3 regions of the Pedobacter jaeyakensis genome follow, and region 1 is predicted to be linked to each of the others. Evidence: riboswitches for the same ligand, from Rfam matches in the RefSeq annotation. Region 1 holds a riboswitch; each other region holds the start of a gene.
What was found. Region 1 has a riboswitch for S-adenosylmethionine ahead of ACXZ1K_RS09860 (O-acetylhomoserine aminocarboxypropyltransferase/cysteine synthase family protein). Riboswitches for the same ligand answer to the same signal wherever they lie in the genome.
Positions count from the first base shown of each region.

Region 2: it holds a riboswitch for S-adenosylmethionine, as region 1 does, so the genes downstream of both, metH (methionine synthase) here and ACXZ1K_RS09860 (O-acetylhomoserine aminocarboxypropyltransferase/cysteine synthase family protein) in region 1, are expected to answer to the same signal.
Region 3: it holds a riboswitch for S-adenosylmethionine, as region 1 does, so the genes downstream of both, ACXZ1K_RS12075 (cysteine desulfurase family protein) here and ACXZ1K_RS09860 (O-acetylhomoserine aminocarboxypropyltransferase/cysteine synthase family protein) in region 1, are expected to answer to the same signal.

Region 1 covers NZ_CM136921.1:2,213,953-2,217,233, reverse strand. Annotated here, with positions in the region: gene ACXZ1K_RS09865 (trans-sulfuration enzyme family protein) at 9-1,136, shown strand; SAM riboswitch class I at 1,295-1,407, shown strand; gene ACXZ1K_RS09860 (O-acetylhomoserine aminocarboxypropyltransferase/cysteine synthase family protein) at 1,621-2,925, shown strand; gene ACXZ1K_RS09855 (homoserine O-acetyltransferase family protein) at 2,948-3,281, shown strand, end outside.
Region 2 covers NZ_CM136921.1:1,336,758-1,340,038, forward strand. Annotated here, with positions in the region: gene metH (methionine synthase) at 1-1,511, opposite strand, end outside; SAM riboswitch class I at 1,649-1,758, opposite strand; gene ACXZ1K_RS06055 (GIN domain-containing protein) at 2,008-2,622, shown strand; gene ACXZ1K_RS06060 (ribosomal maturation YjgA family protein) at 2,679-3,074, opposite strand; gene ACXZ1K_RS06065 (NAD(P)H-binding protein) at 3,140-3,281, shown strand, end outside.
Region 3 covers NZ_CM136921.1:2,699,601-2,702,881, reverse strand. Annotated here, with positions in the region: gene ACXZ1K_RS12080 (sterol desaturase family protein) at 1-865, opposite strand, end outside; gene ACXZ1K_RS12075 (cysteine desulfurase family protein) at 859-2,016, opposite strand; SAM riboswitch class I at 2,069-2,171, opposite strand; gene ACXZ1K_RS12070 (NAD(P)-dependent alcohol dehydrogenase) at 2,496-3,281, opposite strand, start outside.

The DNA.
Region 1 (3,281 bases):
TTCATATAATGAAGCCCGAAACCGTTGCTATTCACGCAGGAAATCTTTATAAAGCAAGCACGAAAGATGTCATTACACCTATCAGCTTGTCGACTACATTCTTAAGAGATGAAGATGGTGGCTATTCTGGTGGACATATTTATAGCCGCGTTAGTAACCCAAATCGCTCTAACCTGGAAAAAACTCTTGCCGAATTGGAAAAAGGTGTGGATGCATGCGCATTTTCTTCAGGTAATACGGCCGGCATGAGCCTGTTTCAAGCATTGAAGCCTGGTAGTCATATCATCGCCCCGGATGACATGTATTGGGGATTCAAGAAACAGCTTCAATCTATCTTTGCAGAAACGTTGGAATTTGATTTCATTGATCAAACAAATCTGGAACTGATTCAATCCCATATTAAATCAAACACCAAATTGATTTGGATTGAGACACCATCAAACCCCTTGCTTAAGGTAACCGATATTAAAGCAATTGCTAAGCTTGCAAAAGCACACCACCTCATACTGGCCTGCGATAGTACTTTCGCTTCTCCATGTCTTCAAAACCCAATTGTACTAGGTGCTGACATTGTAATGCATTCATCTACGAAATATATCGGTGGTCACAGCGATGTTTTAGGTGGAGTATTGATAACAGCTAAACAGGATGAGCTATGGCAGGCAATACGAAATGTTCAACAAATTGGAGGCGCAGTTCCTTCTCCATTCGATTGCTTCTTATTATTAAGAAGTATCAAAACATTGCCATACCGGATGCGAGCCCATAGTGAGAATGGATATGCATTGGCCAAGTTTTTAGAAACACATGCAGCGGTAGAACAAGTTTTTTATCCAGGATTGTCGTCACATCCACAATATGAAATAGCCAGAAAGCAAATGTCTGCGTTTGGCGGGATGTTGTCCATACTAGTTAAAGGTGGCGCTCAAGAAGCAAGGCGTGTTGTAAATGCCGTTAAAATATTTGCACAGGCTACCAGTTTAGGGGGCGTTGAGAGTCTGATAGAGCACCGCGCTTCAGTAGAAGGCCCAGACACTAAAACACCACAGAATTTAATTCGGATATCTGTTGGACTGGAACATATTGACGACCTTATTGCTGATTTGAACCAAGCTTTAAATCAATATTCTACATAAACAACGATGAAGTTTGTATAACAAAAAATAAATTATATATCTAATAAACAGATATTTGCTAAATTTTCAGAATTATATTTTGGTTTTTGAAGCTTACCCTATTACATTTGTATCAATATCTAGCAATAGCTAAGAAAGTCAATCCTATTTTCAGGTTTGATTTATAAAGAAGTGGCGAGAGACAGGCTCAATGACCCACTGGCAACCCTCCCAAATGGAGAAGGTGCCAATTCCTGACCAAAAAGCATGGTGCTATTTGGAAAGATAAATTGAAACAAGATGAAAAATGTAAAAATCTCACCGGATCAAACGAATTGTTTTATAGCCCAACATACCCGTTGTATGTGCTGTTGCATGCTATAGTTTGTAAATCTTCCATCTGTATTACCCATTCATTCGGAAGGCCCTTAAAAAGGGTACGGAAATTAAGTATGCCCCCACTGGGTGCAAATTCATTTTAACAGTTCACTATAAAAAAGAAAACATGTCAACCTCATATAAATTCGAAACATTACAATTACATGCTGGTCAGGAAATTGATCCGACAACTGGTTCCAGAGCAGTACCTATTTATCAAACTACCTCATACGGGTTTAAAAATTCTGAGCATGGTGCGAACCTTTTTGCGTTAAAAGAGTTTGGAAATATTTATACACGTATCATGAATCCGACCACGGATGTGTTCGAAAAAAGAGTAGCTGCTTTGGAGGGTGGTGTTGCGGCCTTGGCAGTTGGTTCTGGGCAGGCGGCACAGTTTATCGCTTTGAATAACATACTACAAGCTGGTGATAATTTTGTTTCCTCTTCTCATTTGTATGGTGGTTCTTACAACCAGTTTAAAGTTGCTTTCAAAAGATTAGGGATAGAAGTGAGATTTGCCAATGGCGATGACGAGCAAGATTTTGAGAGAAAAATCGATGCAAACACCAAAGCCATTTACCTGGAAAGCATTGGCAATCCGGCATTTAGTGTTGCAGACTTTGAAAAATTAGCTGCAATTGCCAATAAGTACGATCTCCCCTTAATTGTTGACAATACTTTCGGTGCTGCGGGCTACCTGTTCAGACCGTTGGAACATGGCGCGCACATCGTTGTTCAATCTGCTACGAAATGGATTGGCGGTCATGGAACAAGTATAGGCGGAGTGATCGTTGACGGAGGAAATTATAACTGGGGCAATGGAAAATTTCCTCAGTTTAGCGAACCTTCCGAAGGCTATCATGGTTTAATATTTAGCGATGTTTTTGGTGCCGCCGGGCCTTTTGGCAATATTCAGTTCATTATCCGTGCAAGGGTTGAGGGATTGAGGGATTTCGGTCCTGCGCTATCACCTTTTAATTCTTTTCTACTGACTCAAGGACTTGAAACACTTTCTCTAAGGGTACAACGACACGTAGACAATGCTCTTGACCTTGCGAACTGGTTAGAAGGCCATGAATCGGTAAAAAAAGTTAATTATCCAGGTCTTGAAAGTAGCCCATATCATGCCAACGCCAAAAAGTATTTAAAGCACGGTTTTGGCGCGGTATTATCATTTGAGCTTCATGGCGACCTTGAAAATGCATCTAAGCTAGTGGATAGTCTAAAACTAATTAGCCACCTTGCAAATGTTGGCGATGCAAAAACACTAATTATCCAGCCCGCAGCAACAACTCATCAGCAACTTAGTGAAAGCGAGCAGATCGCCTCTGGAGTGTCACCAAGTTTATTGAGAATCTCTGTGGGTATTGAGCATATCGATGATATTAAAGCAGATTTAGAACAAGCATTTGCAGCGATTCATCACTAAAATCAATTATTTCATCAACTGAATGAGTACTATTTCTACATATTTTCATAATGAACTTTTCGAATTTGAGAGTGGTAAAACCCTGCCCGGCCTTCAAATCGCTTATCAGACTTATGGTAAATTAAATGCAAATAAAGATAATGTTATTTGGGTTTGCCATGCCTTAACTGCTAACGCTGATGTTTTAGATTGGTGGAAAGGCCTCTTCGGCAACAATGATCTTTTTAATCCAGAAGAGCATTACATCATTTGTGCTAACGTATTAGGCTCCCATTATGGTACAAGCAACCCATTAAGTGAAAATACGGTAACCGGTCAGCCTTATTATCTTTCCTTTCCGGAATTTACCATAAGGG
Region 2 (3,281 bases), 880 kb from region 1:
ACCAAAATATCATAAGATCTTTTGCAAATTTCTTTTCTTCTTTCAAAATTATCGGCCTGTCCCAGCTCGTCAAAAGCCATCACTACTACGGCTGCTCCGTAAGTCATGATCTTAAGGGCACTTTCCCTGAATTTGTCTTCACCCTCCTTAAGAGAAATGGAGTTTACAATTCCTTTGCCCTGTAAACACTTTAAACCTGCTTCAATCACCGTCCACTTTGATGAGTCAACCATGATCGGTAGCTTAGAAATATCCGGTTCAGAAGCAATCAGGTTCAAAAATTTGGTCATCGCGGCTTCAGAGTCAATCATCCCTTCGTCCATGTTGACGTCTATCACCTGTGCTCCGCCTTCTACTTGTTGTCTTGCCACAGTGAGTGCAGCTTCAAAGTCTCCGCTTAAGATAAGTTTAGAGAATTTAGGAGACCCTGTGATATTTGTTCGCTCACCAATATTAACAAAAATACTTTCGGGCGTGATCGCAACAGGCTCCAATCCGCTCAAGCGGAGATATTCTGGTATTTCAGGTATTTTTCTTGGTTCAATACCCTTGGCTTTTTCAGCAATGCAGCCAATATGATCGGGTGTGGTGCCGCAGCATCCACCTACAATGTTAACAAACCCATGCTGTATGAAATCTTCCACCAGGTGGGCAGTTTCATGAGGCATTTCATCATAGGCACCAAATTCATTTGGCAAACCAGCATTTGGGTAGGCCGATACGTAACAACCTGCCTTCGCCGATAGTTCTTCAATATGTGGCCTCATGTCTTTTGCGCCAAGCGCACAATTAAAGCCGATACTTAGCGGCTTCGCATGAATTACAGAGTTCAAAAAGGCCTCCACAGTTTGGCCAGATAGTGTCCTTCCAGAAGCATCTGTTATTGTTCCTGAGATCATGATCTCTATTTTCCTACCAATTATTTTTTCATATTGCTTAATTGCATAAATGGCTGCCTTTGCATTTAAAGTATCGAATATTGTTTCAATTAGCAGTACATCAGCACCTCCGTCAACCAATCCCCTGATCTGAACATCATAGGCATCAACCAACTGGTCGAATGTAAGCGCTCTGTAGCCTGGATCATTCACATCTGGTGATATGGAAAGGGTTCGGTTTGTTGGCCCAACCGCACCCGCAACGAAGCATTTCCTGTCGGGATTGTTGGCCATGAACTCATTGATGGCTTCTTTAGCAATTTTAGCTCCTTCAAAGCTCATTTCGTAATCAAGCTCTTCCATCTGGTAATCGGCCAGCGAAATGCGTTGGGTACTAAAAGTGTTGGTCTCAATAATATCAGTTCCAGCCTTGAGGTATTCTGTATGAATAGCTTTGATAATATCCGGCCGCGTGATGTTGAGCAGATCATTGTTGCCCTTTACATCGCAAGGATGATCTTTAAAACGTTCTCCCCTAAAATCCTCTTCGGTTAAAACATAGCGCTGGATCATAGTACCCATTGCACCGTCGATGATCAGAATACGTTTTTCTAATTCTTCTCTAATGTTCATTTAAATAGTATCCATATGAGTTGATAATAAGCTGTTTTTGATAGTGGCGGAGCCAAAACAAGTGCCGAACGAATTATAAACAAAGCTTAACGAGAATGATAAAGTCTGCTAACCGATTGGCATCTCTGCCGTCAACTAACTTATCTTTCAGAGGCCAAATAACAGGCTTCAGTAGAATGTAGCACCTTGTAAGCACAGGTTGCTAAGACTTCGCAGGGTCTAATCCCTCCGTCTTTCTCTATAAGCAGTACAAAAGTGCAACAAAGAAAAATCATTTCCAAAAAAACAACTATTAATACGAATAAAGTTCGCTATATGGGCCTGTAGCAAGACTGAATGGAAATTAAATTTTGATGGAGGCGTTCGTCGAATAATATTCGGGTTTGGTCGGTACTTACCCAATACTGGTATAGTATTCCAAAATGCCGTGCAACGTTTTTGTCATCCCTACGTCTTAATTACAAAACGACAAAAAAGACCTCAAAAATCAAACGACATGAAAACTCTAACACAAACATTATTCGCAGCAGCATTAACAGTAGTAGTTTTAACTTCTTCCGCTTTCTCAACTTTCGCAACTCAGCAGCCCACTACCATCTCATCACGAATTCCTTCAGTTATAAATTTCAACAAGATTTGGGTTAGCGGAAACGTGAAGATCATTTTAACACAAGGTGATAAAGAAATTGTACAAGGGACGGAAAGCTTTAATCCTGAGAAAACTTCAGTATTGAGCAAGGGCCAAACACTATACATCAATTCAATGGAATCATCGCAAGTGACCATCAACATCACTGTTAAAGATCTTCAACGCATTGAAGCATACGGACAATCAGTGGTGGTAACCAGCAACAACTTCGATGTAAAATATCTTCAATTGTTTTTAAGCCAAAGTGCAACTGCCAGGATTAAAGCAACCGTTGGTAGTATTTACAGCGTTGTAAATGATAGCGCAGTATTAAAAATCAGCGGAACTGCAGACCAAAGTACAATTGTCGCAAGTAATATGAATAATGTAAAATTCAACAATTTTGCCACTTTAAAATCCTCACAGTATGCATCTGAGGAAATAATGATCGCAGACAGATCATCAATGGCCATTGCCAAGTAAGCAGATACGTTTCAATATATATAAAAATAGCGGCTATTAAATAACAGTCGCTATTTTTATGTTAGCTTGCTTCTAAAACTGGAGAAGCCAATTATTACTACGCAAGTCAAGACCCCTATTGTATACGCTAGTATATCGCTCCATAAAAATCCCCGGCCCAAAACTAAAGCACCTAAAGTTGTTGCTCTTACATGGTCTATCCACGAAGCGTGGTAGAGTTGACTAAATTCCACTACATAGCAGATTAATAAACTTGATATTGCAACAGTGCTTATACGGGCCCGGATGATTAAGCATCTAATCATTAAAAATATCATTACTGCCCACAGCAAATCACCAAACCCGGGAGGTATTGCTGGTATACGCCTTGACATGAGACCTCCAAAAATTACGATGAAAATGAGTAATAGATAAACCAGTCTTGTTTTTGTATTTTTATTAGTATTCGCCATTGCCTGTCACAAATGTAGTGTCTTAATTGTTAATTGTTTACTTTGTATGAATAGGACTTAACAATATGAAAAAAATAGCATTGGTGATTGGTGCAACCGGACTGGTAGGTAAAGAACTTGTAAAGTTACTTCTCGCAGATAACCGTTTGGAAAAGGTTATGGTGTTTACGCGCCGTTCTATGCGCATTTCTGCAAAAAAATTGGAAG
Region 3 (3,281 bases), 490 kb from region 1:
TTGTTTGTGGAAAATACCTTTTTTCCAGCTGTGTTCTAATATTCTGATTAAGCCGTGAAGGACTCCCAAATATAATTTTAAGTTTATCTTTGAAATATACCTTGCGTTTGCATGCCTCAATTAATTCCAAAAAATAGTGAAAATGCTGCCAAAGAAAGGAATAACTATTCACTGGGTGAGTCAGACCATACTTGGGTGGGGTTAACTCCTGCTGAAACGTACCAAAAAGTTTATCCCAGAACACAAATACATCACCATAATTTTTATCCAAATAGTGTTCATCGCTAGCATGATGGATGCCATGGATAGATGGCGTTACAAAAATATATTCCAAATATCGTAAATTCTTACCTAATTGCGTGTGCGTAAAAAACGAATACCCGCCGTGCACTACCAATATAGTAATCACCATATTAGGATGGAACCCAACGAATGGCAAAACACACCAAAAGCAATTTCGAATTAGAGCCTGGAAAACTGTAATTCTCGAGGCGACGGTTAAATTAAACTCTTCACTTTGATGATGAACGATGTGTGCGGCCCAAAATAGATTCACCTCATGTCCCAACCTATGATACCAGTACCAAACAAAGTCTGTAGAAAGGATCAGCAGTACCCAAACCCACCATACATTAGAGATTTGAAAAATTGCATGATTACTATAAATCCAGGCATATAGGCTGTAAAAACTTGCTGAGATCAGCAGATTCAGCAAACGTTCTGCAATTCCTACGCTAAGGTTACTAATTGAACTTTCATATTTAAAAACCTCCTTACGCTTATCCGCACTAGTAAGCCTATATTCCAGCCATAGGAAAAGGAAAAAAGCAGGAATTGCAAAAGCCAGGTAATTAACTGCTAGCATACGGAACTAATTTCTCTCAGTGCATCCTTCACATATAATGAAGCTAACCTGTCCACAGCCTCACTTACCTCATCTTCAGTCGTATATCTGCTAAATGAAAACCTGATATTGGTTTGCTTATTGGCTAATCCAAGCGCAGACAATACATGAGAACTGGATCGACTTGAGCAAGCACTTCCTCCAGAGGCACAAATTCCATGATGGTCAAGATAACTCAGCACAGATTGCCCATTTTCCGGATTTGGTAGTGAAACACTAAGTACAGTTGCCAAGCTTTGCTGTTTGCTGGCTGAGTGCCCATTAAATTTAATTCCAGGTATTTTGCTAAGTAAATCGTTAATCATTTTTCCTTTGACGTTTATAAAATGCTGATGATGTTGACTTAAATTAGTGTAAGCCAGTTCCAATGCCTTGGCCAAACCAACTATGCTGCTTACGTTTTCTGTACCACTTCGCAAACCTCGCTCTTGCGCACCGCCATTTAACATGGGTATTAGCCTTTCAGGGTTCCGAGCGTACAAAAAGCCAATACCTTTAGGACCGTGAAACTTATGAGCAGAACCTACCAGGAAATCTGCGCGTAGAAGTTTAGTATTGTATTGATACTGGCAGATGGACTGCACGGTATCCGTATGGAAAATTGCGCCGAAGCTTTGACAGACTTCAGCTATCTGATGAATATCGTTAAGGTTACCAATTTCATTATTGGCATGCATCAAAGAAACAAATGCACTTTCATTTTTTTCCAGCAACACCTGAAGATGAGGTATTGATAATGCTCCTTGGTCGTCATTCTTAACAAAGAACAACTTAATGGTTCCAGATTTCTCCAATTGCTTTAAGGTATTCAATACCGCGTGGTGTTCCAGTTGGGAAGTTATGGCCACCTTAATACCGTTGGCACGGATAGCAGAAACGATAGCAGTATTATCAGCCTCTGTACCCCCTGAGGTAAATATGATAGATTTAGGATCGGCATTTAGCAAATCTGCAATTGTTTTTCTGGATTGTTCAATAGCTACTTTTGCAGCTCTCCCCTCATAATGTGAGGAAGAAGGATTTCCGTAGCTTTCAAATAAATAAGGCTCCATCGCATTAAATACATCCCGACTAAGCGATGTGGTAGCTGCATTGTCTAAGTAAATTTTCATCTTTTAAACTTTAATTTTTAAGCTTACACATCCAGGTTTCCGACGGGCACAAATCTTATCTTACCGCAACCATGTTGCGGAAGGAGTTAGCACCTTATTAAAAACAGGTTGCTAAGACGTCAAAGGGCCTTTCCCTCAGTCTTTCTGGATAAGTAAACAATTAATAAACTAGTTTTTTATTAAGGGCTGCCTCAAAAAGACAGCCCTTAAAAACCAAATATAATTTAACGAGTTTTTTTAGAGCATGCTTCACAGCAGACCCCCATTTCAGGTTGCAATGAGTAAACAACCTGACTTCGGTATGGCCATCCAGCACTACCGGCTACAAACAAAACATGAATGCTGAATAGCTTTAATCTTGCATATCATGATGCAAATATAATAAAGACTACCAAATTAGTAGATTTAATTATAATATATTTTTAATCCATAAAAAAAGAGGCCAGAAGCCTCTTTCATAAATGTTTAATATCGTGTTACTACAATGTTGCAATATCAATTACAAATCTGTAGCGTACATCACCTTTTTGCATACGATCGTAAGCAGCATCAATATCTTTAATATCAATCATTTCTATATCCGAAACAATATTGTGTTCTGCACAAAAATCAAGCATTTCCTGAGTTTCCGCTATACCACCAATTCCAGATCCGGCAAGGCTTTTACGACCGCCTAATAAACTAAACGCAGCAACTTCTGCTGGCTTAGGTGGAACTCCGACACAAATCATCGTGCCGTCTGTTCTCAACAAGCTCAAATACATGTTAAAATCATGCTCTGCAGAAACTGTGTCCAGAATAAAATCAAAAGTGCCTCTCGCTGCTTTCACTTGCTCGGCATCAGTTGTTACTACGAAGTGATGTGCACCTAACTTTTTAGCATCTTCTTCTTTTTTTGGCGAAGTGCTTAAAACAGTTACTTCAGCACCAAAAGCCACACCGAACTTCACAGCCATATGACCCAAGCCACCTAGTCCAAGTACTGCAAGCTTATGTCCTTTGCCAACCTTCCAATGTCTTAAAGGAGAGTAGGTGGTGATACCAGCACATAATAATGGAGCTGTGGCTGCAAGATCTAATTTCTCAGAAATATGCAAAACGAACTCTTCTCTTACAACAATCGTATTACTATAACCACCATAAGTTGGTGAAGAACCATCACGCTCCATGCTATTATAGGTTCCTGTATTACCTTCAAGACAATACTGCTCCAGGTCTTTCTTACAATTTTCGCAAACTTGGCAAGAATCCACCATGCAGCCGGT